Regions from separate parts of the Gilliamella sp. B14384G10 genome, predicted to be linked through region 3. Evidence: riboswitches for the same ligand, from Rfam matches in the RefSeq annotation. Region 3 holds a riboswitch; each other region holds the start of a gene.
What was found. Region 3 has a riboswitch for thiamine pyrophosphate ahead of thiM (hydroxyethylthiazole kinase). Riboswitches for the same ligand answer to the same signal wherever they lie in the genome.

Region 1: another riboswitch for thiamine pyrophosphate. It lies ahead of thiB (thiamine ABC transporter substrate binding subunit); the one in region 3 lies ahead of thiM (hydroxyethylthiazole kinase).
Region 2: another riboswitch for thiamine pyrophosphate. It lies ahead of H3T54_RS06465 (hypothetical protein); the one in region 3 lies ahead of thiM (hydroxyethylthiazole kinase).

Annotation. Positions count from the first base shown of each region.
Region 1 covers NZ_JACFQA010000001.1:300,066-310,546, reverse strand. The annotation lists gene H3T54_RS01465 (hypothetical protein) at 1-1,305, shown strand, start outside; gene H3T54_RS01460 (hypothetical protein) at 1,331-2,722, shown strand; gene H3T54_RS01455 (hypothetical protein) at 2,751-4,082, shown strand; gene H3T54_RS01450 (amidohydrolase family protein) at 4,180-5,196, opposite strand; gene H3T54_RS01445 (putative quinol monooxygenase) at 5,639-5,932, shown strand; gene argS (arginine--tRNA ligase) at 5,992-7,725, opposite strand; TPP riboswitch at 7,887-7,995, shown strand; gene thiB (thiamine ABC transporter substrate binding subunit) at 8,036-9,034, shown strand; gene thiP (thiamine/thiamine pyrophosphate ABC transporter permease) at 9,048-10,481, shown strand, end outside.
Region 2 covers NZ_JACFQA010000002.1:461,173-471,653, forward strand. The annotation lists gene fdrA (acyl-CoA synthetase FdrA) at 1-302, opposite strand, end outside; gene allC (allantoate deiminase) at 716-1,942, shown strand; gene H3T54_RS06435 (MFS transporter) at 1,955-3,199, shown strand; gene allE ((S)-ureidoglycine aminohydrolase) at 3,351-4,130, shown strand; gene H3T54_RS06445 (carbamate kinase) at 4,171-5,073, shown strand; gene allD (ureidoglycolate dehydrogenase) at 5,126-6,175, shown strand; gene asnA (aspartate--ammonia ligase) at 6,745-7,737, shown strand; gene H3T54_RS06460 (hypothetical protein) at 7,807-7,998, opposite strand; gene H3T54_RS06465 (hypothetical protein) at 8,323-8,685, opposite strand; TPP riboswitch at 8,696-8,785, opposite strand; gene H3T54_RS06470 (DUF1161 domain-containing protein) at 8,917-9,297, opposite strand; gene H3T54_RS06475 (hypothetical protein) at 9,435-9,665, opposite strand; gene H3T54_RS06480 (SemiSWEET family transporter) at 10,127-10,390, opposite strand.
Region 3 covers NZ_JACFQA010000002.1:881,747-892,227, reverse strand. The annotation lists gene H3T54_RS08285 (hypothetical protein) at 135-386, shown strand; gene H3T54_RS08280 (heavy-metal-associated domain-containing protein) at 705-908, shown strand; gene H3T54_RS08275 (hypothetical protein) at 1,210-2,055, opposite strand; gene thiD (bifunctional hydroxymethylpyrimidine kinase/phosphomethylpyrimidine kinase) at 2,262-3,056, opposite strand; gene thiE (thiamine phosphate synthase) at 3,068-3,709, opposite strand; gene thiM (hydroxyethylthiazole kinase) at 3,725-4,498, opposite strand; TPP riboswitch at 4,559-4,660, opposite strand; gene trkA (Trk system potassium transporter TrkA) at 4,711-6,072, opposite strand; gene trpS (tryptophan--tRNA ligase) at 6,197-7,192, opposite strand; gene H3T54_RS08245 (phosphoglycolate phosphatase) at 7,216-7,911, opposite strand; gene rpe (ribulose-phosphate 3-epimerase) at 7,904-8,581, opposite strand; gene H3T54_RS08235 (Dam family site-specific DNA-(adenine-N6)-methyltransferase) at 8,623-9,444, opposite strand; gene H3T54_RS08230 (SPOR domain-containing protein) at 9,494-10,315, opposite strand; gene aroK (shikimate kinase AroK) at 10,382-10,481, opposite strand, start outside.

The sequences.
Region 1 (10,481 bases), on a different contig from region 3:
GGTCGCTATATAGAAAGTATCAATCTTTTAACAGCCAGTTTGGATGAAAAAGGGCCTGCAAAGTTTGATCAAGAGGATGTTAAACGCCTACAAACTATTGTTAGTAGTGTAATGCAGTTTTACGAAAAAGACCTAAATCATTTCCATAAATATGATTATCCACAAAAAATAGATGCATATAAGCATTTATTAACTATGAAAGAGATATTAAGTAATCGCTTTTACTCTGATCAGATCAGTTTTTTCAATGACAAGTATGACACTAGGCAATTAAAGCAAACTCTTGCTAAAGAATATTATGATTATGGTAATTACATCACAGGCACTGACAGTGAAAGTTATCGAACAAAAGCTGAATTATATAAAAATAGTTTGTCATACGACAATTATAAAAATGCCGCTACTTTATATAAAAATGCCAATACCAAATATATGCAGATGGCTGCCAAAAGTTACTATGAGCAAGGAAAACAATTCGAACAACAAGGAAACTATAAAGCTGCCGCTCAAGCTTTTAATCAAGCTTCATCAATACATAAGCCATTAGGTAAATATAAAGATAGTGACAAACGCGCGATAGATAATGACAAAAAATATGCTACCCAGCAGGCCGAAGAAGCTTACCGAGAAGCCAAACAACTCGCAATGAATGCGACAAAGCGTTATGAATATCGGGAAGTAGCCAAGTATTATGCGCGAGCTGCATCTATTTATCGGCCATATGGACAATATTTTGATGCAAGTTCATTAGCTGAAACTTATGAGAGAAAAGGATTAATTAAAGTATATTGTTATTCTTCTTATTTTATTGATGAAATAAGAAACCGATTAAATGCGAATTATATTAAATTTGTTAACTACTCTCGGGATGCAGATATAGATATAAAAATTGATTATGACGACGATTTTGTCGCTAATGGGAAGTCGGTAGAAAACGAAACTAAAATTGAACAAATATTTGATAAATATGTTGAAGTTGAAGATAAAGATGGCAACAAAACTCAAGTAAAAACTTATAAAGACCAAAGATATAACTTGCAAACGGTAACGCATAGTAACAAATTAACCTTTACAACCAGCATCGAGGCTCATGGCATCTATAGTTATAGTAAATCCTTTAAGGTTGAAGAAACCTCATTTAAATATGACTATATTTATAGTGGTGATGTGCCAGCAAGATTTTATAATCATAGTAATGGTCGATTAAAATCGAAAGATGAATTATATACACAAGGCAAAAGAAATCTAATATCTCAAGTAAACTCAATATTAGATAATATAGCTAAAGATCTTTCATATCTATAATGGACAATTTTCAATAAGGAAAAACATGATGAGAATTATTATTGCCTGTTTATTAATGTTTTTATTAATGAGTTGTAGTCACGAACGAACATCTCAAGATGCTTATGCTGAAGGAAGCTATCTTGAAAGCATCAATCTATTAGCGGCAAAAATAGAGGAAAAAAGTGAAGTAAACTTCAAGCAAACTGATGCAGAAAAACTCAGCAATCTGGTTAATGATGTAATGAACAAATATGAGGATGAATTAGCCAGCACCAATAACACAGATTATAAAAAGCGCATTGAAATCTATCAAAAACTGTTAGAGATGAATAAGCGCTTAACTAACCGTTTTTACAGTACGGAATTAGTGAGCTTTTTAGATAAATATCCTGATGAAAGTTTGAGGCAAATTATTGCTAAAGATTTCTATGATTATGGTAATTCAATCACTGGTACTGATTCTGATAGCTATCATACAAAAGCTGAGTTATATAAAAGTGGTTTGTCATACTACAGTTATAAAAATATTGCTACTTTATATAAAAATGCTAATACCAAATATATGCAGATTGCCGCTAAAGATTTCTATGAGCAAGGTAAAGATTTCGAAAAACAGAAAGACTATAAAGCTGCGGCTGAGGCATTTAGTCAAGCATCATCAGTATATCAACCTCTAGGTAAATATAAAGACAGTGATAAACGCGCTTATGATAATGGTAAAAAATACGCTACTTTAATGGCCGAAGCGGCTTATCAAGAGGCAAAAATGCTGGCAAAAAGCGCTAGCAAACGTGTAGATTTTCGTACAGTTGGCGAATATTATAGGCAAGCCGCAAACGTATATAGTCGTTTTGGACGCTATAAAGATGCGGCTTCTTTAGCGAACACCTATAAAGACAAAGGGGTAATATCAGTTTATTGTGATGCCTACGAATATTGTCCTGATATAAGATCGGCTTTTTCAGCTGATTATATCACCTTTGTTGGTTCTCCAAATTATGCTGATATCAAAATTAGAGTAGCTAGTAATAGTTATTATTCTCACCCTCAAGTATCAGTTAGCAACGAAACAAAATTTGAAAAAGTATTTGATAAATATGTACAACAGACAGATGATCAAGGGCATACAACTCAGATCGAAACTTTCAAAGAACTAACTTACTATCAACAAACAGCGATCACTCGCAATAGCTTAACATTATCGACTGAAATAAGCGTTACAGGACTTCTTAACTCTAGTCGCTCATTTAATATAGAAAAATCTTCAGAGAAATATGAATATATTTATTCAGGAAATGTACCTTCACATATACATAACTATAACGAGGGTACATTAGATTCTCAATCTGATTTACAACAAAGAGCTAAAAGCGAACAAAGTGCTGAATTAAGATCAAAGCTAGAAAGTATTGTTCAAGAACTTTCATACCTATAAAGGACAATTTTTAATAAGGATAAATTTGATGAGAATAGTCATTAGCGCTTTATTTATTTCTTTATTAATAGGTTGTGCGCATCAACGCACATTTCAAGAAGCGTACGATGAAGGAAGTTATATTGAAAGTATCAATTTATTAGCGATAAAAATAGAAGAAAAAAGTGAGGCAAACTTTAAGCAAACTGATGCAGCCCAGCTGCGTCAGTTAGTTACCGAGGTGATGAACAAATATGAAAATGAATTAGCTAATACCACAAAGACCAATGATGAACAACGCCAAGAAACATATGAGAAATTATTAGAGCTTAATCAGCGGTTGAGTGATCACTTTTACAATTCCGAATTAGCATTCTTTTTGGATAAATATCCTAGTGAACGTTTAAAACAAAATATTGCTAACTTTTATACTCAACAAGCAAATGCTATCCCAACTAATTCTGCTGGTGATTATGAAAAAAGAGCAGCGCTATATAAAAAATCTTTAGATAGATATTACGATAAAAATATCGAAAAAGCCTATATTCATGCGGATACTAAATATAGGCAGCTTGTGGCACAAACATTATACAATCTTGCTAAACAGGAAATACGTAGCGGTGATTATAATGCAGCGGTAGCTTGTTTTAGAACTATTATTGATATTTATAAGCCATTAGGTCATTACAAAGATACTGAAAAATTAGCTCATTACTATGAAAAAAAAGCGATCAGTCAAGAAGCGTTTAATTCTTATTCTCAAGGTGAAAAAATAGCTAAAAATGCGACTCGAAGTTATCAATATCGACAAGCAGCGACAAATTATCAACATGCCGCGAATACTTATGCAAAGTATGGTAATTATCGAGATTCGGAACAAAAAGCAAGAGACTATGCTAACAAGGGTAAAATAAGACTATATGTGACAGGAAATGCAAATTCATTTTCTAATTTTGTTGAAGATTATTTCAAAAATGATGATGCTATTATATTAGTTTACAACAGCAGTGATAGTGACATTACTATTAATCTTAGTGAAGATGAGCGATATTCTGAAGATGGCGGTTCAGTAACAAATGACACTAAAAAGAATGGTGAAAAAGAATATAACTTAAGAACTGAAACATTAGTAAATAATTATAGTTTAAACCTTAGCGTAAATGTTTCTGGATTAAGTGGTTATTATGACAGTTTTTTAGCTGAAAAAAGTTCAAGGCAAGTTAAGTATATTTATACAGGTGATAAACCTAGTTATGAATTTGATCGTACAGATGGTAATTATTATTCTCGAAGTGAATTAAGACAACAAGCTGAAGATGAAATAAAATCAAGACTTAGTAATTACTTTTCTCGTGTTTCTTCAGCAATTCATCAATTATAAATGATCGCCAATAAATAAAATCCCACTCAGTTATTCTCTAGGTGGGATTTTTATTATTAAAGATGTTTAAATCTCAGTTAAATTTTTAATCAAACCATTATGCAAGACCTAAAACCATTCGTCCATTTCGTGTAGCAACATTAACTACATTATCTAAATCTGTATAACGGCATCCAGTCACTAATAATTTAAGTTCTTCCCACATATTACCGGTTGAAAAAGGTAACATATAATCACTGACGTTATCAGTCCCAATAGCAACAGGTATCCCAGCTGCAGCAAGTTCATCGACTGGCGTTAATGAATTTCGGGTAGGGCCATGTTCTTCACGGCGCGGGCTATCGATCCAAGCAAATGGGCAAGCAATTACCATCATTTTAGCTTCTTTCATTTTTTGATAGAGTTTTTGACGATATTCCAAACTATGAGCGGTAATTGAAATACTATGAATAGCCACCACGCGACCATGCATACCATGCTCAATGGTTTTATCAGTAAGTTGCTCGGTTTCGATTTCATCTGATGAGTTAAATTGGTCAACATGGACATGTACCATTTTGCCTAATGTTTTACCGGTTTGCATTAACACATCTAAATGTTTTAATCCCATGCCTTCACCATGATCTCGCTCATCACGACGCGGCAAACCACCAATAATATCCACTAAATCAGCACCTTTATCAAACCAGTATCGGGCTTCTTTATCAATGACTCCTTTAAGAGTTTGATTGACTAATTTAATCGTAATATCGTTTTTATATGTTTCACGAGCGCGCAGAGCTCCTCTAATTGCTCGCTCTTCGGCAATCGGATCAATATCAACAAATGAACCCATGGCAGTAACACCTTGTTCAATCATGCGTTCAACCGCCATGCTAAAATGTCGATAATAATCATCTTCGGTCATTGCTGCTTTCACTTTATCAAGCGTGTCCCATTTTTCAATTAAAGTCTGTTTTTGGTAGACATCAAAACTATCTACAGAGATAGTAAAAGCACGATCAGCATGCATATGTGAATTAACCCAACCACCATTTTGTTTAATTTTGTTCATCAAATATGCTTTCAAACTCTGATCTCGACTAGTTGATAACATTTGTTTATTATCGGTCATAATGCGCCTCTAAAATTTGGTTACTATTAAGTTTTAATAAAAAATGGATAAAAAAAATCCCCCAAAAAGGAGGATCAAAATAAACCAGTTAGGATATTTCTTATAGTAATGAAAATACAAGTTGTCATGGAAGTTTACACTTTATTATTATTCCTAAGTGGGAGAGATTTTAATGGATTCATTGTTAAGATCAAGTATTTTAATTTTGAAAATATTTAAATAAATGAAATGGTTAAAGTATTATTTTTTAGATTTTTCAAACTAAAAAAAGTCTATTTATACTCTTAAAGAGTAAACTATTAAATTACATATGCCTAACTTACTATTTAATAATAAGTATAGTGGTCGAAAAAATGAGATTAGCATGGTTATTAAAAAGCTGTTTATTCTTAACAGTAGGATTTCAATCATTACAAAACAAATTTACTTATAAGGGTGAAATATGTCACAACTAAACATTATTGCCACCATTACGATAAAACCAGAGTATCATGAAGCATTTAAACCTATATTTAAACGATTAGTTATCGGTAGTCGAGCTGAACACGGTTGTGTTCGGTATGAGCTGAATCAAAGTATTGAGAATCCAAATATTTATATAGTAGTAGAAACGTGGCAATCACAGCAGGCGATTGATTTACATAATACAACGCCACATTTTGTTGAATTTGCTAATTTTGCTAAGGAGCATGTTGATGGATTATCGATTTGTATAGCTAAACAGGTTGATGTCTAAGCGGATAACTAAATACCAACAAAACCACCGATATTTAATCATATCGGTGGCAAATAAGCTTACATTTTGTCAACGGTTTTAATGCCAAGCATATCTAAACCCGTTTTAAGCGTTTTGGCTGTTAATAAGGCCAGTTTCAATCTGCTAACTTTTAAACTTTCATTTTCTGCGGCCAAAATAGGGCAGTGTTCATAAAAACTTGAAAATAGGGTAGCGATATCATACAGATACGCACAAAGAACATGTGGCGTACCTTCGGCGGCAACAGTTGTGATTGTTTCATCAAATTGATTCAAACGAATTGCTAATGCGCGTTCCTTTTCAGTACCTAAATCGATATGACCATCTAGATTGTCTTCATTGATATTTGATTTTTTAAATACTGAAAGTACACGGGTATAGGCATACTGTAAATAAGGCGCTGTATTGCCTTCAAATGACAGCATATTATCCCAATCAAATACATAATCAGTCGTTCTATTTTTGGATAGATCAGCATATTTAACCGCACCAATGGCAACTGCATCAACCACTTGAGCCAGCTCGGTATCAGAAAGATCAGGATTTTTGCTTTTAATTAATGTTGCTGCTCGCTCGGTTGCTTCATCGAGTAAATCATTTAGTTTAACGGTATCACCTGAACGCGTTTTAAATGGTTTACCATCTTTACCTAACATCATACCAAACATATGATGTTCAAGTTTTAAAGATTCTGGGACATATTTTGCTTTATGTACAATCGCCCAAACTTGTTCTAAATGTTGGTGTTGGCGTGAATCGGTATAATATAAAATACGATCCGCGTGTAGCGTTTCATAACGGTATTTTGCACAGGCAATATCGGTTGTTGCATAAAGATAACCACCATCTCGTTTTTGGATGATAACACCCATTGGTTCGCCTTCTTTATTTTTATACTCATCTAAAAACACAACGATAGCGCCTTCACTTTCAACGGCTAATTTTTTCTGTTTAAGATCGGCAACAATGCCCGGAAGCATACTGTTATAGATACTTTCACCCATGGTATCTTCTAGTGAAAGTGTGACATTGAGTCGTTTATATGTGGCAATATTTTGCGTCATGGTAATATCAACCAGTTTTCGCCACATTTCACGGCAATACTCATCACCGCCTTGAAGCTTAACGACATAATTACGGGCTTTTTCAGCAAAGACTTCATCTTCGTCATAATGTTTTTTTGCTGCACGATAAAAAGATTCTAGATCCGATAGATCCATATCGTTGGCCTGTTCGTTTTGCATTTTTTCAAGGTAAGCGATTAACATACCAAATTGGGTTCCCCAATCACCAACGTGATTAGCTCGAATCACATTGTGGCCAAGAAAATTTAAGACTCTAACACTCGCATCACCAATAATCGTTGAGCGTAAATGACCAACATGCATCTCTTTTGCTACGTTTGGTGCTGAGTAATCAACCACAATAGTTTGTGGTTTAGCCGGTAAGGTGATATTCAATTTATCGCTACTTAATGCTACTTCGTTCTGCTCGGCAATCCAACTATTTTTTAAAAAGATATTAATAAAACCCGGTCCAGCAATTTCTACTTTATCGGCAATATCTTCAATATCCAGATGTTGTAATACTTTTTCTGCCAATGCGCGTGGTGGCATAGCCAATTTTTTAGCGGTAGCCATGATACCATTTGCTTGATAGTCACCAAATTGAACTTTGGCTGATTGCTTGATTAAAGCATCACAGTTTTTATCTGCACCAGCCATAATCATTGCTTGCGAAACTCGTTGCGTTAATAGTTGTTGAATGTTCACATTGTACCTAATCAATAATCATAAAATGAGGCATATAATACCGACAAACACAACAATTGTCACTGATTGCCTGTAATCTTACCTTGTTTTAATTTGTCTAAATTTGTATTTATCAACACATCGCCTGTTTACAATTCTATTTGCTATCACTAAACTACTCATCGTTCTCAACGGGGTGCCCTGAAGGGCTGAGAGTGTCAGAAAAACTGACATAACTCGTCGAACCTGAACTGGATAATGCCAGCGGAGGGATTTGAGTTATTATATCTGCTCAAACCTTTTGTCTTTTACACATTACTTTGGAGGCAAAATGTTTCGTAAAAACTTTTTACTATCTGTTATATTTTCATTTTTACTATTTAGTCATCTAGCTAATGCACAACAACCAACTCTAACCGTTTATAGTTACAATTCATTTATGTCACAGTGGGGGCCGGGTGAAACAATTAAAAAAGGCTTCGAAGCGCAATGTCATTGCCAACTTGATGTTGTCACATTGGGAGATGGCGTATCTGTTTTAAATCGCATTCGCCTCGAAGGCGACAAAACAAATGCTGATGTTATTTTAGGATTAGATAACAACCTATTAGCACAAGCCAAGCAAGCGGATATCTTAATTCCGCATCAAATTAGTAAACCCGATAATCTCAATACCGATTGGTGGGATGATAGTTTTATTCCTTATGATTTTGGCTATTTCGCTTTTATCTATAATCAAGATAAAATTAAAAATCCTCCTCATTCATTACATGAATTGATCGAAAACAAAGCTAATTGGAAAATCATTTATCAAGATCCAAGAACCAGTACTCCAGGATTAGGTTTTTTGTTTTGGATGAAAAAGGTCTATGGTGACGAGGTGGCAAATGCATGGCAACAAGTGGCTAAACATACGGTCACAGTAACCAAGGGTTGGAGTGAAGCTTATGGTATGTTCTTAAAAGATGAGGCTGATTTGGTATTAAGTTATAGCACATCGCCGATAGCACATATTATTAATGAAAATAATCATAGCTACGCAGCCGCGATTTTTGATGAAGGTCACTATCGCCAAGTCGAAGTGGCTGGCATCATTAAATATAGCCAAGAAGTCGATTTAGCTCGACAATTTTTACGTTACTTACTAACACCTGAGATACAACGGCAATTTGCTGAAAAAAATGTGATGTATCCAATTATTAAAACCGATCTACCCGATGCTTATAAGCAAATTAATATCATTGATAAATCGCTAGAATTTACACCGGAAGAGATTGAAAAACATCAAAAAGGCTGGATTCGTGAGTGGCAGTCAGCAATAAGTAAATAGTTAAGTATTATTAATGTTAAAATTCAGATCGTTATTACCAGGTATCAGTGCTGCTAGTTTAATTTTAATCATATTAAGTTCAGCACTTTTCGCTATCTGGAAATTTGCCTTGCAGTCAGGAAATTTAAGCATCTATTTTGATAGTTACATATTGCATATTATCTGGATAACTTTTTACCAAGCTGTATTGTCGACGTTATTATCACTAATCGCTGCTATATTAATGGCTAAAGCATTATCTTTAGTGGATTTTAAAGGTAAAAAGTTGTTATTGAAAATGATGCCTATTACCTTTATCTTACCAACACTAGTTGTTGTGACTGGTTTACTATCGGTTTACGGGCGACAAGGTTTATTATCAGATATCTGCCAAATATTACACATACCATTCTCATTTTCAATTTATGGTTTACAAGGCATTTTATTGGCGCATGTATTTCTGAATTTCCCTTATGCCTGCTGTCTATTTTATCAAACCTTACAAAGCGTACCTATTGAACAAAAACATTTAGCTGCGCAATTAAATTTTAGCAATGTAACTTTTTTTAAAATTATTGAATGGCCATTACTGCGTAGACAAATATTACCTATGGCGGCATTAATTTTTATGTTATGTTTTTCAAGTTTTTCCATTGTTTTAGCATTAGGTGGCGGGCCTAAATATACCACGCTTGAAGTTGCTATTTATCAAGCAATTCGTGATTTTGATCTGTTACAAGCAGCATTACTAGCCTGTTTACAACTAGTTTGTTGTATTGCCTTCATTGGATTAATGCAAAAGATAAACAGAATCGATAAAAAATTAACGGTAAACTTTACTCAAACAGACTATCGTTTACCTTTACCCAAAGGATTAAAAATGGTTAGTTCAGTGCTAATTTTGATCGGAGGATTATTTATACTGTTACCGATGCTGACAATTCTGTTTCAAGGTATCTATTTCTTTCAACTCTCATTGTTAACCTTCCCATTACAGCAAGCTTTACTTTTTTCAATCATTATTGCTTTTGGTTCATCAATTATTGCCATGATGCTGGGGTTACTATTACTTTGGACCAATAGTCGACTACTGATAAATAGACAACCTCGATTGAGTAATGGACTATTATTAATTGCATCACTCATTCTAGCCATACCAAGTATGGTATTGGCATCAGGATTATTTTTATTACTATTCGGCTATAGTAATAATGCCGTTTTTATCTGCTTATTAATGATGGTTTGTAATGGACTGATGGCTTTACCATTTATTATAAAAAATCTTGCCGTTCCAATGTATGATATTACCGCTCGATATTGGCGACTTACCCAATCACTGAATATTAATGGTTTAACTCACTTTTATTTAATTGATTTTAGAGGGTTAAGAAGAATCATATTAATGAGTTTTGCATTTGCTGGCATATTGTCATTGGGCGATTTTGGTGTAATTGCCTTATTTGGTGGG
Region 2 (10,481 bases), 420 kb from region 3:
TTTGCGCCACCTTGCTGAGCTTGAGCAATATTTTTTAAAGCATCTTCAAGTTGTTGACTGATTAACTCGACAACATCTGTAGAATCATCGTTGGTTTTAATCGCCACACAAATATCATTTGGTGTAGCATCATTAAAATTATCACTCCAAAAACCAGTTGCGGTTAATAAAGACTTATTGGCAGGAGTACCCATCATGACAGATACTTCATCAACCTCATCAAGATTACTGAGTTTTTTTGATATCAACATCAAACTGACGGAATCTTGAAAGCTTCCCTTTTTTATAAAAGATTGAATCATGAGAACAGGCCTCTCAAATATGATAAATGCTGTTAATTTTGAACCTCATTAAGCTCATTATAAAAATTTAACAATTAGATTGTATTTATATATTACGGAAAAAATCAGTAATAAGCAGTTTATACATCACAAAACAATTACAATAACAAAAATATAATATTATTTAAAATCAGTATTATAAAAGATTGTTAAAAAATTTTTTATAATAGTAACTAATTAATTTAATTAAATTTCACAAACATAAAAAAGCTAGTTTGATCACATTATTATTTGCTATTAATAGTATGGTAAACAAATATAAAAAAACGTTTAAAATGATCCTGAATATCGAAACAATACGATATGTGTAGTTAATATTAATCATGATTGATGTTAATAATGGATGGCGAGTTTTAAAAAATAGGTAAATATTAATGAATATTTTATATGATGATGTTGCTGATGCAGTTAAATGGATATCCAGTTTTGGTGGTTTAGAACAAGGTGGCACAACACGATTACTTTATACTACTGAGTGGCTGGCTGCCCAAAATGCGCTTAAAGAAAAACTTACGCAAATCGGCATGGATACCTATTTTGATGATGTAGGAAACTTATATGGCCGATTTGAAGGTAGCAAATATAAAGAACAGGTGATTATGTCTGGTTCCCATGTTGATACGGTCGTAAATGGCGGAAAACTTGACGGACAATTAGGCATTATTGCAGCTATGCTTGCCATGAAATATTTAAAAGAAAACTATGGCCAACCATTACGCAGTTTAGAACTTATCTCAATGGCCGAAGAAGAAGGTAGCCGTTTTCCTTATGTCTTTTGGGGAAGTAAAAACGTCTTTGCCATAGCGAACAATGACGATATAGCCACAATTCAAGATAATAATGGAATCAAGTTTGTTGATGCTATGAGCAGCTGTGGTTTTAAATTTAACAGCCAAAAAGCACGAACTGATATCAAAGCCTTTTTAGAACTTCATATCGAACAAGGTGGTGTGCTTGAAAGAGAACAAAAAAGCATTGGTGTTGTTACCAGCATCGTAGGCCAACGCCGTTATAATGTTCGCCTAGTTGGTGAAGCCAATCATGCAGGCACCACACCAATGAGTTACCGTAAAGATGCTATCTATGCCTTTAGCCGAATTTGCCACGAATCTATCAATAAAGCGATCAAGATAGGCGATCCATTAGTATTAACCTTTGGTCATGTTGATCCAAAACCCAATGTAGTTAATGTGGTGCCTGGTGAAGTGATGTTTACGATAGACTGTCGTCATACTGATCAAGCTGAACTTAAAAAATTCACTGAAGAATTGGAAGCCGATATGCTCGGTATCGCTAAACAACTCGGTCTTGAGATCGAAATAAATCGTTGGATGGATGAAGTGCCAATCCCAATGGATGATCAATTAATCAAAATGTTGAAAGATATCTGTCAACAAGAAAACCTTAGCTATCGTGTTATGCACAGCGGTGCTGGTCACGACTCACAGATTTTTGCACCACGAGTACCTACCGCCATGTTATTTGTTCCAAGTATCAAAGGTATAAGCCACAATCCAGCAGAAGATACTAAAACTGAAGACTTAGTCGAAGGCATAAAAGCATTAACCTATGCGCTTTACCAATTGGCTTATCAGGAATAATAAGGAAGTAAAATGACAACAGTAGAAACAAAAGGTGGCATTCAGTACTGGCATAAAATCGTTGCTTTATTATTCCTTGGTTGGTTAGTAATGTGGATATATCGCCCTGTTTTAGCGGCGCTTTTTCCGGAAATTCAACAAACTGTAGGCCCACAATCAAACACTGAACTAGGATTAATTGCTAGTTGCTACTTTTTTTCTTATACCTTGATGCAAATTCCAGCAGGGATCTTAGTCGATAAATATGGTAAAAAAGCCGTGGTTATTCCAGGCTTTATTTTGTTCACTATTGCAGCGGTAATAATTGGTAATGCTCATTCGATGATGATGATTTATATCGGTAGCTTACTTGCTGGTTTAGGTTGTGGTTCTTATTATGGTTCTGCATGGTCACTATCAGCAGAAAATATTCCTGCTGAACATCGTAGCTTTGCCTCGGCAATTATCAATACTGGTGCAGCATTAGGTATGGGGATTTGTTTACTATCCACCAGCTTTTTAGTTAAATCATTAGATATGCCATGGCAATATATGCTCTTCATTATTGCAGCATTAACTCTCGCTTTAATAGCTGGATTTGCCATAATTATTAAAGAGCCATCGATTAAAACTGTTATCGCACACAACAAACAGCAAAAACATAAAACCGTAACCGAAACAGCAACAAAACAGAAACACAGCTTTTTTACAAGCCCAATGGTTGCTTGTTATATCATGTATTTTGCCACTTGTTATGGCTATTACATGGTAGTAAGTTGGTTACCCAACTTTCTTGAAACTGAACGGGGTTTTTCTGGCGGTAGTGTTGGTTCAGCATCCTCGTTGGTTGCCTTTGCTGCTATTCCTGGTGCATTAGTTATCAGCAAAATTTCTGATAAGTTTAGATCTAAACGACTGATGTTTATTATTGTATTAGAGCTGCTTTCAGCGGTAACACTGTTAATGGCGGTCGAATCAGCTACCATCACATTGTTGCTAATCGGCTTAATCTTATATGGATTGTTTGGCAAATTTGTAGTTGAACCGATTTTAATTTCTCATGTTGCTGACATTGCCCCAAAAAACAGTTATGGCACCGCATTTGGTGTATTTAACTTTTTTGGTATGAGTTCATCCGTTATTGCACCACCGTTGACAGGCTTACTAGCGGATATAACCGGTACCAAAATTACTGGTTTTTACGTTGCTATAGCAATATTAATCATTGCAACGGCGTTATTCTTTTTAATTAATTTGCGTAAACATATAACTTACTGATTGCGCAAAATGTCGACTATTTATCGATCTATAGCCCGAGTAAATGGTCGACCAATTAAAAATTAGTACACCAAGTTATGCTTTTAGGTTCACGCTCGTTGCACCTAAAAACCATAGCAGACCGAACATTATATGTTCCAAGGAGATCATTATGGGATATATCAATAATAATACCGGTTACCCAAAAGACCTATTAGCATCACGCGCAGTTATCAAACGTCAAAACTTCGCTTTAATTCCTCCAGATGGTTTAGTTAAAAATATTATTCCTGGTTTTGAAAATTGTGACATAACTATCTTAGCTACCCCTAAATTAGGCGCTTCGTTTGTTGATTATCTGGTTACCATGTATCAAGGTGGTCATAACTTACAAGGATTTGGTGATGATGGTATTGAGGTATTTGCTTATGTGATTGAAGGTGAAGTCAAGGTTAAAGCAAATGAACAATCATATGATCTCCATGCTGGCGGATATATCTATTGCCCTGCTGGCGTTAAACTTTACTTACAAAATTTAGTTTCTTCATCACGCTTATTTTTATATAAGCGTCGCTACAATCCTATTTTAGGTTACCAAACACGAATTATTGTCAATCATGTTGAGCAATTAGAACGGGTTAATTATGAAAATATGAATAACGTATTTATTCAAGACCTACTACCTAAAGAGCTCGGTTTTGATATGAACTTTCACATTCTGACTTTTTTACCCGGTGCCAGCCATGGCTATATTGAGACTCATGTACAAGAACATGGCGCCTATCTACTTAGCGGTGAAGGAATGTACCTACTTGATAATCAATGGATTCCTGTAAAAAAGGATGATTATATCTTTATGGGTGCTTATGCATTGCAAGCTTGTTATGCGGTAGGCCAACAACCTTTGAGTTATATCTATTCCAAAGATTGTCATCGCGATGTAAATATCTAAACAATAAACTATATTAGCTAAATATCTCAAAGGATACCATATGGAACTGATAGTTATTGCACTAGGTGGTAATGCAATTTCAAAACGAAACGAATTACTTTCTATTGATAACCAATATCAAAATATCAACAGCACCACCAAATTTATTGCAAAATTAGCCAATAAATATCGACTGGTAATTGTCCATGGCAATGGGCCTCAAGTTGGATTACTTGCCTTACAAAATGCCAGTTATCCAAGCGTGCCAGCCTATCCTCTCGATGTCCTAGTTGCACAAACCCAAGGTATGTTAGGTTATATGATACAACGCAGCTTACAACAATATGAAAATGTCGACCAAGTCGCCTGCGTATTAACCCAAGTTGAGGTCGACAATAACGATCCGTCATTTAAAGATCCAACCAAATATATTGGTCCTGTATATAAACCAGAAGAACAACAGAATCTACAAAATCAATATGGTTGGCAATTCAAGCAAGATGGTAAATATGTTCGTCGAGTTGTGGCATCGCCAAAACCGAAAAAAATAATTGAGCTTGATACGATAAAAGAATTGCTAAGCCAAAATACTATCGTTATCTGTAACGGCGGTGGTGGTATACCTGTAGTTAAAGATAATGCTGGTTATAAAGGTATTGAAGCTGTCATTGACAAAGATCATAGTGCCGCACAGCTCGCTATTGAATTAAAAGCTGACCATCTAATGATATTAACCGATACAGATGCAGTGTATGAAAATTGGGGTACGCCACAACAAAAAGCTTTAGGGAAAGTCGATACCAAACGTTTACAACCAATGGCTATTGATGATGGCGCCATGGGACCAAAAATAAAATCAGTGATTGAATTTGTTGAGCAAACAGGTAACACCGCTTATATCGGTAACTTAACTGATGTTGAATCGCTATTAGCAAAAACCAAAGGTACCATTATCAGCCAATAGCACCTATAAAACTCAACAGTAACGGATAGATACATTGGACAGGAGTTTAAATATGAGATTAGACAGACAAAAACTACATAACTTGATTGCCAAAAAGTTACATAAAGCTGGATTAACTCAAGAGCATGCCGATATCGCCGCAGATACACTGGCATTTGCCGATGCCAGAGGTATTCACTCACACGGTGCCGTACGAGTTGAATATTACGCGGAACGGATTGCCAAAGGTGGCATGACTCCCTATCCTAATGTCACTTATAAAGAGACTGGCCCATCGTCAGCAATCTTAGATTTTGATAATGGTTGTGGATTAGTTGCTGCAAAGGTCGGTATGGATAAAGCGATAGCATTAGCGAAGAAAAATGGTGTTGCAGTAGTAGGGATTCGTCGAATGTCACACAGTGGTTCACTGTGCTATTTTACCGAGATGGCAGCCAAACAAAACTTAGTCGCCATATCCATGTGCCAATCTGATCCAATGGCAGTTCCATATGGTGGCGCTGAAGAATTTTTTGGTACCAATCCTATTGCATTTGCTGCTCCCACCAATAACGAGCGAATTGTCTCATTCGATATGGCAACCACAGTTCAAGCTTGGGGAAAAGTATTATATGCTAGATCCAAAGGTGCCCAAATTCCACCTACATGGGCGGTTGATGAATTCGGTGAGCCGACTACTGATCCATATAAAGTAAATGCACTATTACCGATTGCCGGTGCTAAAGGTTATGGATTAATGATGATGGTTGACGTACTTTCTGGCATATTGCTTGGCTTACCATTTGGTAAAAATGTTTCATCCATGTATGCAGATTTATCCAAAGGCCGTGACCTTGGCCATCTGCATATTGTTATCAATCCTGAATATTTTATTGGCCTTGATATATTTAAACAAAGTATGTCTACTATGCTAGACCAACTAAAACAAACTAAACCAGCCAAAGGTAATAGTGAAGTTTTCTTCCCGGGAGAACGAAGCAAAAAACGTGAAGCCGATTATCAAAAAAATGGTATAGAAATTGTTGATGATATTTATAACTATTTAATTAGCGATGATATTCACTATAATCGATATGATCATAAAAATAAATTTGCGGAATAGTATCGAGGTTAAAAACCCCCGCTCCTCAAATTTTTTTATTCGGTGAGTTTCGGACGTTTTGTTGTTTGGTGGCTATTTCTAAATGGCAATTACGTCCGAGTAAAGAGGGTTTACGCAACTATTCTTTACCAACTCTCGCAGCGACCACGCAAGTGGTCACGATGTGACTGCTTTTCGCCTTCGTTCGCTCTTAACGCACCGGCTGTGATTTGTTCCTGACAAAACACAGCCTTATCAAACTTCCCTGTTTGCCATGCTAACCTCTCTCAGTTGTCAGCTCGTTGCTAAGGTCGCTAAATAAAACAAACCAAACTGATTGGGAAACAATAAACTTTTATGTTTAGTGTGAGCTGATTTTATAACTAAATGATCCTGACACTAATTATCAGCAATAGTTAAAAAAGATAATTAGATTGTAAAAACATCATAAATAGTTATTAGTAAAAATGTGTTTTATAAGTAATTGAGATAGTTTTTGATCTTTAATCTAAGCAGTTAACTAAACTTGCATATTTCTGCTTTCTAGTTTAATTTAACAACACAAATTTTTTTATATTTCGAGACTAAACATGACAATATCATTTAAAGAGCAGCAACAACGAATCAATTTTGTTAAACAATTTTTTGCCGAGCAATTAGCAAATAATCTATCATTAATTGAAGTTCAAGCACCAATATTGAGTCAAATTGGTGATGGCGTTCAAGATAATTTGTCAGGTACCGAAAAAGCCGTTCAAGTTAATATTAAAAGTATTCCTAATGCACAATTCGAAGTTGTTCATTCACTAGCTAAATGGAAACGTAAAACGTTAAGTCAGCACAATTTTCCTGTTGGTGAAGGCATTTATACAAATATGAAAGCTCTGCGCCCAGATGAAGATAAACTTTCGCCTATTCACTCTGTTTATGTTGATCAATGGGATTGGGAAAAAGTGATTCGTCCCGAAGATCGCAATTTAGCTTATTTAAAACAAACGGTTGAAAAAATTTATAGTTCGATTAAAGCGACTGAAAAAGCAGTCTCTGAAAAATATCATTTATCACGTTTTTTACCCGAAACAATTACCTTTATGGATAGTGAACAACTGTTAAAACGTTATCCAAATTTATCACCGAAAGAGCGTGAAAATGCAATTACCAAAGAGTTAGGCGCCGTATTTTTAATTGGTATTGGTGGTGAATTATCAAATAACGAAAAACATGATGTACGTGCTCCTGATTATGATGATTGGAGTAGTGATAATGAAATGGGTTCAAAAGGCTTAAATGGTGACATTTTAGTTTGGAATCCTGTTTTAAATAGTGGTTTTGAAATCTCGTCTATGGGAATCCGTGTCGATCCAGAAACCTTAAAACGACAATTAAAACTGACGAATAATGAAGATCGCCTCCAATATGCGTGGCATAAAGCATTAGCTAATGGTGATTTTTTACAAACAATTGGTGGTGGAATTGGCCAATCACGATTAACCATGTTACTTTTACAGCAACAACATATTGGCCAAGTACAAGCAAGCGTTTGGGACGATGCCACCAAACGAGATTATTCAAAACTACTTTAGTTTAAACATTGTTTAAATATAGTTCAAATTCAGCATACTTTACCCAGAGTGGTAAAGTATGCTTATTATTTAAATACTTTTATCTAATCCCATTTGCCAGAAACCAGTTTCAAGTTTAGTTGCTTGCCTGAATAATTTTGTTAAATGTTCAATATGACTAGCATCCAAATTTACTAAGCGCTGATCAATCAACGCAATTTCATTTTGCATTGTTTGTTGGAATTCCTTACTAGCATACATGTTAACCCAACTGTTATATATATTGTTATTTCTTGCGAATCAGTTTGGCAAGTCTTGTTTAGCGACATTAGCAATGTGCTGGCAACTGAGAGAGATTAGTAGCATGGCAAACAGGGATGTTTGACAAGGCTGTTTTTGTCAGAAACAAATAACAGCCAGTGCGTTAAGAGCGAATGAAGGAGGAAGGTAGTCACATTGTGACCACTTGCGTGGTCGCCGCGGAAGTTGGTAAAGAGGGTTTGCGCGAACCCTCTTTAGTCGGACGTAATCACTGTATCGAAATAACCAACAAACAACAAAACGTCCGAAACTCACCGAACCCCAAAAAATTGAGGAACGGGGTTTTTAAAGCCTAAAAACCCCCACATTTTCTCCGAAACTGGTTATAAAACTAAAATCATCTAGCGCTAGTATAATATGTAAATCTAGTTCAACTTCAACAATTGCTTTCAAGTTATTTAAAGATTGTTTGATTTCAACCAGATCATGACTTTTATACACTGCTAATCCCCATGCTCGGGAAAAATTGATAAGGAAAAGATAATCTTGTTTTAAGTAGTGTTGAAAGCAGGCAATATCTAATGTACCTTTACCTAATTGTTGAATAAACTCATGTTGAATATAGTTATCCCAATCACTTTGGCATGATTGAATAAGTGAATAAAATGATGACTCCTTTTTATAAAAATTAGTAATTAAGGAGTACAACAGACTTGCAGAAAAGCGTGTTTTATACTCCCTTCGTCGGTACTAACCGAATCAGGTTCAACGGGTATAATCTCAGCCTAAGGCACCCCGGATAAATATAGATGAATAATAGCTCAGAAAATAACTAACAATTTTTGTAAAAATAATAGTTTATTAACCGTTACTATTTATTCAAATATTCTTCATTAATTAACCGATAGATCTTCTATAACTGTAGCTAATAATCAGTAATTATTCTGTCTTCGAGTCAATTTGCTGATTATCTTCTGAAGATGGCGCTACTATTTCTTGTTGAGAAGATTTCTCTAATTCAGCATTTTCGGCTTGCTGATTAGAATTTGAAGGTTCTTGTTGTTTTGCTTCAGTTGTTACCGAATTATCTTGTGAACGAACATATACTATCTTTTGTTGACCTCGGTCACACGATCCGACAATTTTACCAACAACGCCTTGCTCAGCTTGTTCTGATGGAACTAAATTTAATTGAAAACTGTTTTCATCAACACCATTGTTTTTGATTTTCTCAGCGATACTGGCACTAATTTCTTCACAATTAGAGGCAGCGGCAACCATTGGAAGACCTAACAATAAAACGACGACTAACTTTTTCATACCCTTTCCTATAAATTATAAATAATAAGTCTTGTTGCATTGTAAAACGATTGATAAAACTGTCCATATCGTTATAAGCAATATGATAAATAAATTTTATCAGTTTATTAATGAAGTTAGCGCAAGATTCTAACCGATTAATCTTGCTTATGCTGGCTTTCAAGTACTTTCAATTTATCTAAAACCCAACAGCGAATATCGGCTAGTTCAGTTTCAGACAATCGATTAACAAAATCTCTTTTTTCATGAAGTTGTTTACGATCTTCATCAGTCAAAACAACCCCTTTTAAATTTAATAATACTTCTTTACGGTACATAGAATAGATAAAATCTTTTATCAAATCGTCAGAAAGATTAATGTTAGTCATTTTGATTTCCTTATTTTATATCTTTAACGCTCATACGATTAAGTCGACATCTAAATTAATAACATCACCACTTAATATAAAAGAGTATTAAAAAATAAACTCTGTTTAATAAACAGCCGGATCTCCAATATAATCGAATCGCAAATAGATGACAATGATTGAATCAAATAACACAAACTAAAACTTTTTCATTTATTCAAAACTAACTTGTGAATTATTCACTTAATTATTTGATAAGTATTTAACAAACCTGTTGATAACTCTATAACAAATTGATATTTATGAATTTAATTTCAAGGTTAAAATTTAATCTGCAATATAAAAACCTATTTTTGAAAATAAATACTCTATATTTGTCAACAGAAATCATCTAATAATTTGATAAAATTTTGATAAAAAAATACAGCATAAGGTTTAAATTATGCTGTATTGAAATAATACAAAGAAGTATAACAATATATTTACAATGCCGTAAAAAACGCAATTAAACCAAACAAAACACCAGGGGAATTAGCTATAGCAATCGGCCAATCTTTTTTAGGTTGTAATAATCCATAACAAACCCATAATGAACAGTTAATTGCTGCTGCTAATGGTTGAGTTGGATTGGTTTTAAAACCATGAAGATTGTCGATAATTTGTGGGATATATGACACATACATGCCTAATGATGCAATCGTTGCAACGACGCCTAAATAATGGAAAGCTTTAGGGGAAAGATTCAAGATCAACCTGCCTGCTTAAATGTGAATGGAGAAATTAATCTATCATAGATAATCAGCGAATTAAACCTTGTCCTACCTAGCTTTTAGACAA
Region 3 (10,481 bases):
AGAGATTCACAGTTAGGAACTGGAAAAAGAAATATAGCTGAATAAAACTAGCCTCATAGTATAGCGCTACACTCGAAAGCATTATTTCTACTTTTGTTGGAGATAGTGTACAAGATAATATTGAGAAAATAATCATGAAAAAAAATAAGAAATATTTAGTATTATTAAATTATTTAATCTTTTTACCTTTCATGGGATTTTTATTAATTATTATAATGCGCTTGCTCATCTCATTACTATTGTTGATTAAATATGATATAGCTTTTGAATTTGGTATTCATGATATATGTTTAGCTGGTAAAGCAGCTTGTATTTGGTTTCCTTTAGCATTAGGTGTTTGGTGTTATGAATGCTTCCATTACGGAATTAAAATTTTTGGCAAATAATATTATCCCAGTTTAACAACTGGGATTTTTTTATTATAACGAGTAATTAATACCATAACTTTTATTCCAATCATAATAATTAGCTGTATAACTGGATGATATGTTTAACTTAATCTTGGTAAGACTATTAAAATTAGGTTAATTTATTTTTTTAGTAGGCTTGGTTTTCGTTTGTTTTGGCGTAATATAAGGATTAAATTTTATTTAATTAATGGCAATAGCTAGCAAATTTGTTTTATTTAAAGAATAATCTGATTTTGCTTTTTGTTGGCATTGATAGTTTACCGATAAATGATTAAATAACAAAAGGGGTTAATGATGAAATTAATAGTTGATAATATGAGTTGCCAACATTGTGTTAAAACCATTACTAAAGCAATTAATGATATTGATCCTAAAGCAAAAGTTACTGTTGATTTAGCTAAGCATGAAGTTGATATTGACGGAGGTACTATCTCGCAAGAAGCGGCAATTGCGGCAATTAATGAAGCGGGATTTGAGTTTGTCGGTATTGCTTATTAATAGTATTTAGCGTTATTAAATTTTAGACGATTATGATTATCAGCCTAAAGTTTAGAGAGTATTTTTATCAAATCATCTATTAACAGTTTTTGTATACTTCATCGACTTGGATTGTTGATGAAGTATATCTATGTGTCAATTTAATATATCCTTCACCTAAAAAATATTTGCTCGCTTTTCGTATCTATAACAAGTGAATTCAGGTTGCTATTTATAGCTTATAAAAAAACTTTTACCAAACATTTTAGTCTTAAGTAGCTCCTCAAAATGTAGTGAGTTCACAGTTATATTTAAGCAGCAATTAATCAAAATCTTTATCAAGTTCATTTTCGTTAATACAAAAATTCATTTCTTTTTGAGAACATTGACGGGAAACTTTAGAATCTTTGCCCTCAACATTTCTAAAAGATTGGTATTCTTTATAAATACAGGCTGAATTTGTTAAAGTATAATTGCCATTTTTTGGTATAAACCGATAGGTTTCATTTAAAATAACTGCAGAATAGTTATTTATTTCGCAAACTTTTTTCCTTTTTGCTATTTTTTTGCTGGGGTCAAAATCGATATAACGACCATCTAAATTGAGATAAATAAACTCTTTTTTCTTCTCATCATAAGAATAGTAACGATAAATGATAGGTCCATCTTCCATATCATCAACGGCTCTGGCTATATAAAAATCATTATAATTACCATCAAAATTGTAGTCTATTTCTATGCCATTGTGATCAAAAAAATCTGGTGCAAAACGATAGCTATCATCTATATGGTTAACCGCACCTACTGAATATTCTCCTAAAAAGTCAAATCCTTGCAAATTATCTATAGTCTGAAATAATTGACCACTTTTCTTACTATAAATATTTATACCAGTTGGTTTCAATCCTTGACCTTTTTTATAGGAAAGTATCATTTTAAAATAAAAATCATCTGTCGATCTTTTTTGTAATAACTCTATATTGTTAATTTCTTCATTCTCAATAAGAATATCGAGATCACCGCCATCTTTAAAATTTAATTCAACATCATATTTATCAATGTTCGCCTTAAGAACATCTAAGTCAATTGCTAATACTAAACAAGGTAAAAACAAAACAACTGAGATAAGATATTTTATACAAATCATATTATAACCAACTAATTCCATTTAATGTTTTTAATATTATTTTTTTAATGCTATTTATATCTTAAATTAATTCACATCAAAAATTAATTTAAAACGGTTTAAAAATATATTATTTCTTATCAAACACAACTTATTGAGCAATTTTTCTAACCATATTTTTAATTACTATTTTGGATAACCATTTGTAGAAAAATAAATATTTAATTATTCAATGTAAAAATATGCAGTTACCACCATTGATAAAAATGGTGAGTAGGTCCTATTCCCTTACCAATTTTTAAACTATCTGCATGTTCAATAGCGCCTTGTAGGTAGTTTTTGGCTTGTTTAACCGCTTCTTCAAGATTATGTTTCGGTAACAAGGCTGCAATTGCCGCAGAGAGGGTACAACCTGTACCATGGGTATTTCTCGTTGCGATCCTCGGTGATGTCATTCTGATGATGTTGTCGTGAGTGATTAAATAATCAGGGCTTTCTTGACTTGGCAAATGTCCGCCTTTCATTAATACTGCCTGACAACCTAATTTAAGTAATTCATACCCTTGTTGTTGCATTTGCTCTTCGTTTTTTGCCTCACTACAATCAAGTAATGCAGCCGCTTCAGGTAGATTAGGGGTGATGATTGTGGCTAATGGTAATAATAGATCTCGAATAGCAGAAATGGCATCAGCTTTTAACAATGGATGTCCGCCTTTAGCAATCATTACGGTATCAAGCACAATATTGGCAATAGGGTTATCGTTTAATAGTTGAGCAACCGAAGTAACAATCTCTTTATTCATTAGCATGCCAATTTTCACACTATCAATGTGGATATCTTGATACAGCGTATTAAACTGTGCTTCAATAAATTGAGAGGGAATGGCATGTACACCATTAACGCCTTGCGTACTTTGTGCGGTTAATGCGGTGATCACTGACATACCATAAGCACCAAGTGCTGAAAATGCTTTTAAGTCAGCTTGAATACCTGCGCCACCACTAGGGTCACTGCCTGCTATTGTTAATGCAACTGTTGTCATGATTTGGTTTCCTATTTTGCCAGTTTTATTTTACTGATTAGGTCGGATGTCGCTTTGGCAAGATTAGCTTGTCCGCATATTGCCGACACAACGGCAATACCTTCAATGCCAGTTTGGATTACTTCGGTTAAATTATTCACGCCGATACCACCGATCGCCACGGCAGGGCATTGTTTCGCTTTAACCAGTTCTTTCAATTGATTAATGCCAGTCGCAGCTGCGGCATCCTTTTTGGTTGCGGTTGGATAGATAGGCCCTATGCCAAGATAATCGACTAAATGCCACGGAACATTCTCTAGTTGTGATTGATTTGAAACTGAAAGTCCTAACCATTTGTCTCTGCCAATTAAGCGTCGAGTAACGTCGACCGGTAGATCGCTTTGTCCTATATGCACACCATCGGCATCAATGGCTAAAGCAATATCAACATGGTCATTGATAAATAGCGGAACTTGGGTACTGCTTAACACTTCTTTGAGCGCTTGTGCGGCGTCATACCAATTTTTACCAGAGTATTCTTGTTCTGAACGTAGTTGCACTGCGGTAACACCATTCTCAACGGCAATTTTGGTAGTAGTGACCATGCCATCTATACCGCCACATAATAACGGATCCAGGACTAAATAGAGAGTTAAATCAAGTTGCTTTTTCATCAAACATCCTTATTTTTAGTTTTGATTGAATCGTGAAAGATGATCAATAACCGCAATGGCGAAACTACCTAACCCTTGCTGTTTATTAGCGAGCTGTCCTGCTTTTTTCATCATAAAACAAGCTGTTGCGGTAGCGGTTAAACGATCACTAGAGGTTGCAATAAATGCTGCTACCATCGCAGATAATGAACAGCCGGTGCCGGTTACTCTAGTTAAAGCGATATCGCCACCGACAATGCTATAAATTTGTTGACCATCTGTGACATAGTCTATCTCACCTGTTATTGCGACAATGGTTTGATATTTTTGTGCTAATAGTATTGCTGCATTTAATGCAGAATCGGTAGAATCAAGTCCATCAGGCCCTTTCGATGATGATTGTTGACCACTCAATGCGAGAATTTCAGAGGCATTTCCTCGAATAACACTCGGTCTAAAAGTTATCAATTGTTTGGCAATTTCAGTGCGATATTTAAGTGCCGCACCAACCGCTACAGGATCCAGTACCCATGGTGTCTGTGTTTGTTCAGCTTTTGCTGCAGCTAACAACATACTATTTGCGCTGTGCTCATCAATGGTACCAATATTAATTAATAAACTACTGGCAATAGTTACAAAGTCTTCAACTTCTTGTTTAGCAACGACCATTGCTGGTGAAGCTCCAATGGCTAATAAGACATTAGCGGTAAAATTCTGTACGACATCATTGGTAATGCAATGGACTAACGGTCGTTGTTGTTTAACTTGCTCAATAAAGGGAATGGCATCATTATTTTGAAATAACTGAATGGTAGACATATTCTTTCCTTATTTATTATTGATATTAAGGGAAGAATGTGTCAAAACGGATAATTAAGACGAAGACTTCCCTACGCTGGTATGAGCCAGATCAGGTTCAACGGGTAAAATCTCAGTTTTTTGTAGTAACAAAAAACACCCCGAGTCAAAAAACAATTAATAAAAACAGTTTTATTATGTACTGAGTTTATATTTTATACAAGCTATTGTAATAATCTTTCGATATCGCTAATAGATCGTCTATCTGGTAAGAAAATGATTAAGTGATCACCATCTTCGATCATTAAATCGGTATTAACAATAATCACATCTTCACCACGCACCACAGCACCAATAGTTGCCCCTGAAGGTAATTTTAGACTGTTAATATTTTTACCTACTAATTTAGAATTTTCAGTATCACCACGAACAATCACTTCGACAATTTCCGATTCACCCTGCCGTAGTGAGACAACTTTTACTACGCCATTTTGCCTTACATGACTAAGTAATTCTGAAATAGTGGCATGTTGTGGTGAAATGGCAATATCAATTACGCTATCGTTAATTAACTCTAAATAAGCTTGTCGTTGAATAAGTACGATGACTTTTTTTGCTCCCATCCTTTTGGCAAGCATTGATGACATAATATTCGATTCATCATCACTCGTCACTGCAACAAAAAGATCGGTAAGTTCGACTTGTTCTTGCGATAAGAGTTCTTGATCCGATGATTCACCATGTAATACGGTCGTATTAACTAACTGCTCGGCAATTAGTTCTGCTTTTTCGGCATTACGTTCAATCAATTTAACTTGATAATCGTTTTCTAATCGCTTAGCTAAAGCAACAGCAATGCCGCCGCCACCACTAATGATTATTCGTTTATAAGGCTTTTCTAACCGTTGTAATTCACTGGTTACCGCTTTGATGTTAAGCGGTGGGGTAATAAAGTAAACCATATCCCCAGCTTCAATCAAGGTTGAACCAATCGGACGAATAAAACGATTTTTACGATAAATAGCTACCACCCGAGCTTCGACATGAGGTAAATGTTCTTTTAGCTCTGATAATTCACTACCCACCAATGCACCACCATAGTAAGCTGTGACGGCAACTAAGCAGACTCGATTATCATAAAATGAGGCAAATTGTAGTGCGCCAGGATATTGCACTAGCTGGCTGATATGATTGGTGATTAGATTTTCTGGGGCAATAATATGGTCGATATTAATACAATCTTTATTAAAAAACGAGTATCTTTCATCATTATATTCAGGCGCTCGAATTCGTGCCACTTTTTGAGGAATATTGAACATTACATGCCCAATTTGACAAGCCATCATATTGACTTCATCAGAATTGGTAACAGCGACTAACATGTCGGCAGATTCTGCACCAGCACTTTCTAATACTTGTGGATAAGATGATTTTCCACAAATAACTTGTAAATCAAAACGTTCTTGCAATGATTGCAATTTGTCATGATCTTCATCTACAACTGTCACATCGTTCTGTTTTTCGGTAACCAGATATTCGGCAAGAGCACTACCTGTTTGACCTGCACCAAGAATGATAATTTTCATAACTAACCTATGATAATCAAAAAGGCTTCAATGGCATTTATCATTAATAAAAACGATAATGCTTTTAGTCATTAAAGCCAATTGATATTGTTTAGCGTTAATTGCAATCTAGTTTTACGGTTAACTATACAAAACCAATTGCGTCATAAACTTTTTTCAACGTTGGCTCTGCTTTTGCACGAGCTTTTTGTGCACCTTCTTGCATAATTTTCAGAAGATAATTTTCATCATCACGATACTGATGATATTTCGCTTGTAAACCAGTTAACATATCAATAACTTGATTTGCGACCTCGGTTTTTAGATGGCCATACATTTTACCTTCGAATTCTTTCTCAAGTTCAGCAATAGGTTTACCCGTAATACCGGTTAAGATATCTAACAGATTTGATACCCCCGCTTTGTTTTTTAAATCATAACGTACGACAGGTGGTTCATCAGAATCGGTCATTGCCCGTTTAATTTTCTTCTCAACATCTTTTGGATTTTCAAGTAACCCAATAACATTATTGCGATTTTCATCTGATTTAGACATTTTTTTGCTTGGATCTTGTAACGACATAACCCGTGCGCCAACTTTAGCAATAAATGGTTCAGGAACAGTGAAGATATCGCCATAAAGGGCATTAAAACGCATAGCAATATCGCGAGAAAGTTCAAGATGTTGTTTTTGATCATCACCAACAGGAACTAAATTAGCTTGATATAACAAAATATCGGCAGCCATTAACACTGGATAATCAAAAAGCCCGGCATTTATATTTTCTGAATGACGAGAAGATTTATCTTTAAATTGTGTCATACGACTAAGTTCACCAAAATAGGTATAACAGTTTAATGCCCAACCTAATTCAGCATGTGCAGGCACATGGGATTGCACAAAAATAGTACTTTTTTGTGGATCAATACCACAGGCTAGATAAAGTGCTAATGTATCAAGTGTTGCTTTACGTAACTTATTAGGATCTTGGCGTACCGTGATCGCATGTTGATTGACGATACAATAAACGCAATCATATTCATTTTGTAAAGACACCCAATTCTTTAAAGCACCTAAATAGTTGCCTAATGTTAGTTCTCCTGATGGCTGAGCGCCACTAAATACAATTGGTTTACTCATAATTTATTCCTAATTTAAACTTATTATTTTTTTGCATCAGCTTTTGGCTGAGGTAATAGGGTTAATATATCTTGAAAATCATCAAATAAAAAATCGGGTTCACTTGTTGCAATTGATTCGCCATAATTATAACCATAACTTAACGCAATAGTAGGGCAATTAGCATTTTTGGCTGCGGTAATATCATTTTTCGAATCACCAACAAATAATAACTGATCATTGTATAATCCAAATGTTGCCATGACTTGATAAAGCGGAGCAGGGTGTGGTTTTAATTTAATTACATCACCACCGCCGAGTACTAATGAAAAATACTCTTTGATACCTAATGAGCTTAGTAATCCCGGTAAAAATTGTGCCGGTTTATTAGTTACAAGAGCTAAAGGGTAATGATTTTCATAAAGAGCTTTTAAGGTCTGTTTTACATAAGGAAACAGTGTTGTCTGTTCATCCATAACCTTATCATAATGCTGACTAAATATTTGTTTAGCTTCAGCAAAATATTCTTTTGATGGATTAATATCAATAGCTTTGAAAACGCGTTCAAGCATCACATCAATACCATTACCTACCCAGTTTTTAACTTGTTCATTGGTAACTGTTGGTAAGTTTAGATCTGCCAACATTTTCTGGGTTGCTAAAGCAAGTCCAGGTACGCTATCTACTAATGTTCCATCTAAATCAAAAGCGATAGCTTGAATATCATCTAATTTAGCCATGTTTTACTCCTGCTAACTCTTTACGCATTGCATCAATTACCGTTTTATAGTCAGGTTGACCAAATATCGCTGAGCCAGCAACAAACATATCGGCTCCTGCCTTGGCAATTTCAGCTATATTATCTACTTTTACACCGCCATCAATTTCTAGGCGAATATTTTTACCTGAATCAATAATGCGTTGTTTAACTTGCTGCAACTTTTTAAGCGTTGCTGGGATGAATGATTGACCACCAAAACCTGGGTTAACACCCATCAATAAAATAATATCAACTTTATCCATCACATAGTCTAAATGGTCAAGTGGTGTTGCCGGATTAAGCACAATACCGGCACTGCAACCATGATCTTTAATTAATTGTAATGAACGATCTAGATGAATTGTCGCTTCCGGATGAATAGATATGTTTGTTGCTCCAGCTTTGGCAAAAGAGGTAATTAGCTCTTCAACTGGAGAAACCATTAAATGGACATCAATTGGTGCACTAATTCCATAGTCTCGCAATGCCTTACAAAACATACTACCCATTGTTAAATTGGGAACAAAATGATTATCCATCACATCAAAATGGACAACATCCGCTCCTGCATCTAATACTTTTTGGGTATCTTCACCAAGACGAGCGAAATCGGCGGATAGTATTGATGGTGCAATAATAAATTCATTCATAACATACCTCTACTCATAAACACCTTATACTTAAAAATAGCTTAGGATTTTTGGTACAAGGCCAATATTTCATCAATTTTTTTGCGTCCTTCGCCAGCGCAGCTAATTGAGCGCCGCATTTCTGCTCGGTAAAGATGGCGCGCTTTACTATATAACGTTCTGGTATAGTGAGTATCATGATTTGATACCAGAACTGGAATCTCTTTTTTATAGGCAATTTGCTCCGCTAATTGTGACAACCTTTGATGTTCATCAAACCCAAAATTATTAGAATAGTAGGCGGTAAAACCTGCTGTTTCATTAGGTGATAAATAAGGTGGATCACAATAAATAACTGAGTTACGTTTCGCCATTTTCATCGCTTTATGATAAGGCGTACAGACAAACTCAGCATTTTGTGCCTTTTTGGCAAAGAAATAGAGTTCCCTTTCCGGGAAATAAATAGTCTTGTAACGGCCAAATGGCACATTAAATAAACCACTATTATTATAACGACATAGGCCGTTGTAACAGTGACGATTTAAATAGACAAATAAAAGCGATCGCAAATATTGATCTTTGCTATAATTAAACACGTCACGTAGTTGATAAAATGCTTCAGCCTGATTATTTTGATCATTAAATAGTAATTTAAGATCATTAATGAACTGCTCCGGATTGGATTGTAATAACTTAAATAGTGCAATTAGATCATGATTGATATCAGCTAAAATATAACTTTTGAAGTTAGTATTTAAAAAAACGGAACCAGCGCCTACAAAGGGCTCAATGAGTTGTTCACCTTCCGGTAGATACCGTTTTATAGTGTCTACAAGCTCATATTTTCCTCCTGCCCACTTTAAAAAGGCTCGTCGCTTCTTCAACGGAAACTCCTATTTTGTCATTGGTAGGATATATGAACGATATCCTTTACTATTTTGCCGATTTTTCTTTATTAATCGTTGCGCCAGATTTAACCCAAGGTTTATCTTTTTTTAGTGCATCAGGTAAAGAGTTGATTGCTTTTTTAGCTTCAGCAGCAGAATCATACGTACCATTAACTAAAATAAACCATTTGGCATTATTTCGTTTAGTTTCATAAATTTGGTAATTGGTTAAATTATGTTTTTTTGCTAATTTTTTTAAACCTTCAAGCGAAGTTGATGCACTAAGTTGAATCGAAAACTGATTACTCTTTATTTTGTCAATTTTAGTCAGGTTATTATTTGCTTTAGATTCAACCTTGTTCGGCGAGGTTGGTCTATTATTCACATTATTATGCGATAAATTATTATCCTGATGAGTATTCTGGTCAATCTGTGACTCAGGTTTACTCTCTGGTAAAGGTTGACTGTTGGCTCCATTACCATTATTACCGGTCAATTCGCTACTGTTTTGTTGTTCATTAACATCGGTAATTGGTGCCGGCGCCATAGGCGCTGGTACCGTACTAGATGCTTGACCTTGAGTTGTATCTGTTGCAACGTCATTGGCTTGCGTTGTTATGGTTGGTTCAGGTTCTTGTGTCGTCGAAACACCGCTAACTTCAGGTGGAGTTAGTGGGGTAGGTGTTTTGGGTTTTGACGAACGCAATAACATTGCGCTAATTAATAAGACAATAATAACAATAGTTAACCCCATAATTATCAATTTCTTTTTCGAATAATGCTGAAAAAAATTGGCAATACTAAATGAGGGCGTAGACGGCTTATTGGATTGTTCTGATATATAACGATCATCTTTATCTACACGCATATTAACTCCTTAACCTATTAATAGGTTTAATGCCTTATAACCAACCATGGTTTATCGATCAATGATTTAAATTTGTTCTATTTTATCAATGATATATCCAGCAACACCTTTAGCACTTTGCTCATCGGTTTTAATTGTGATGTCAGCAATTTCTTCATAAAGAGGA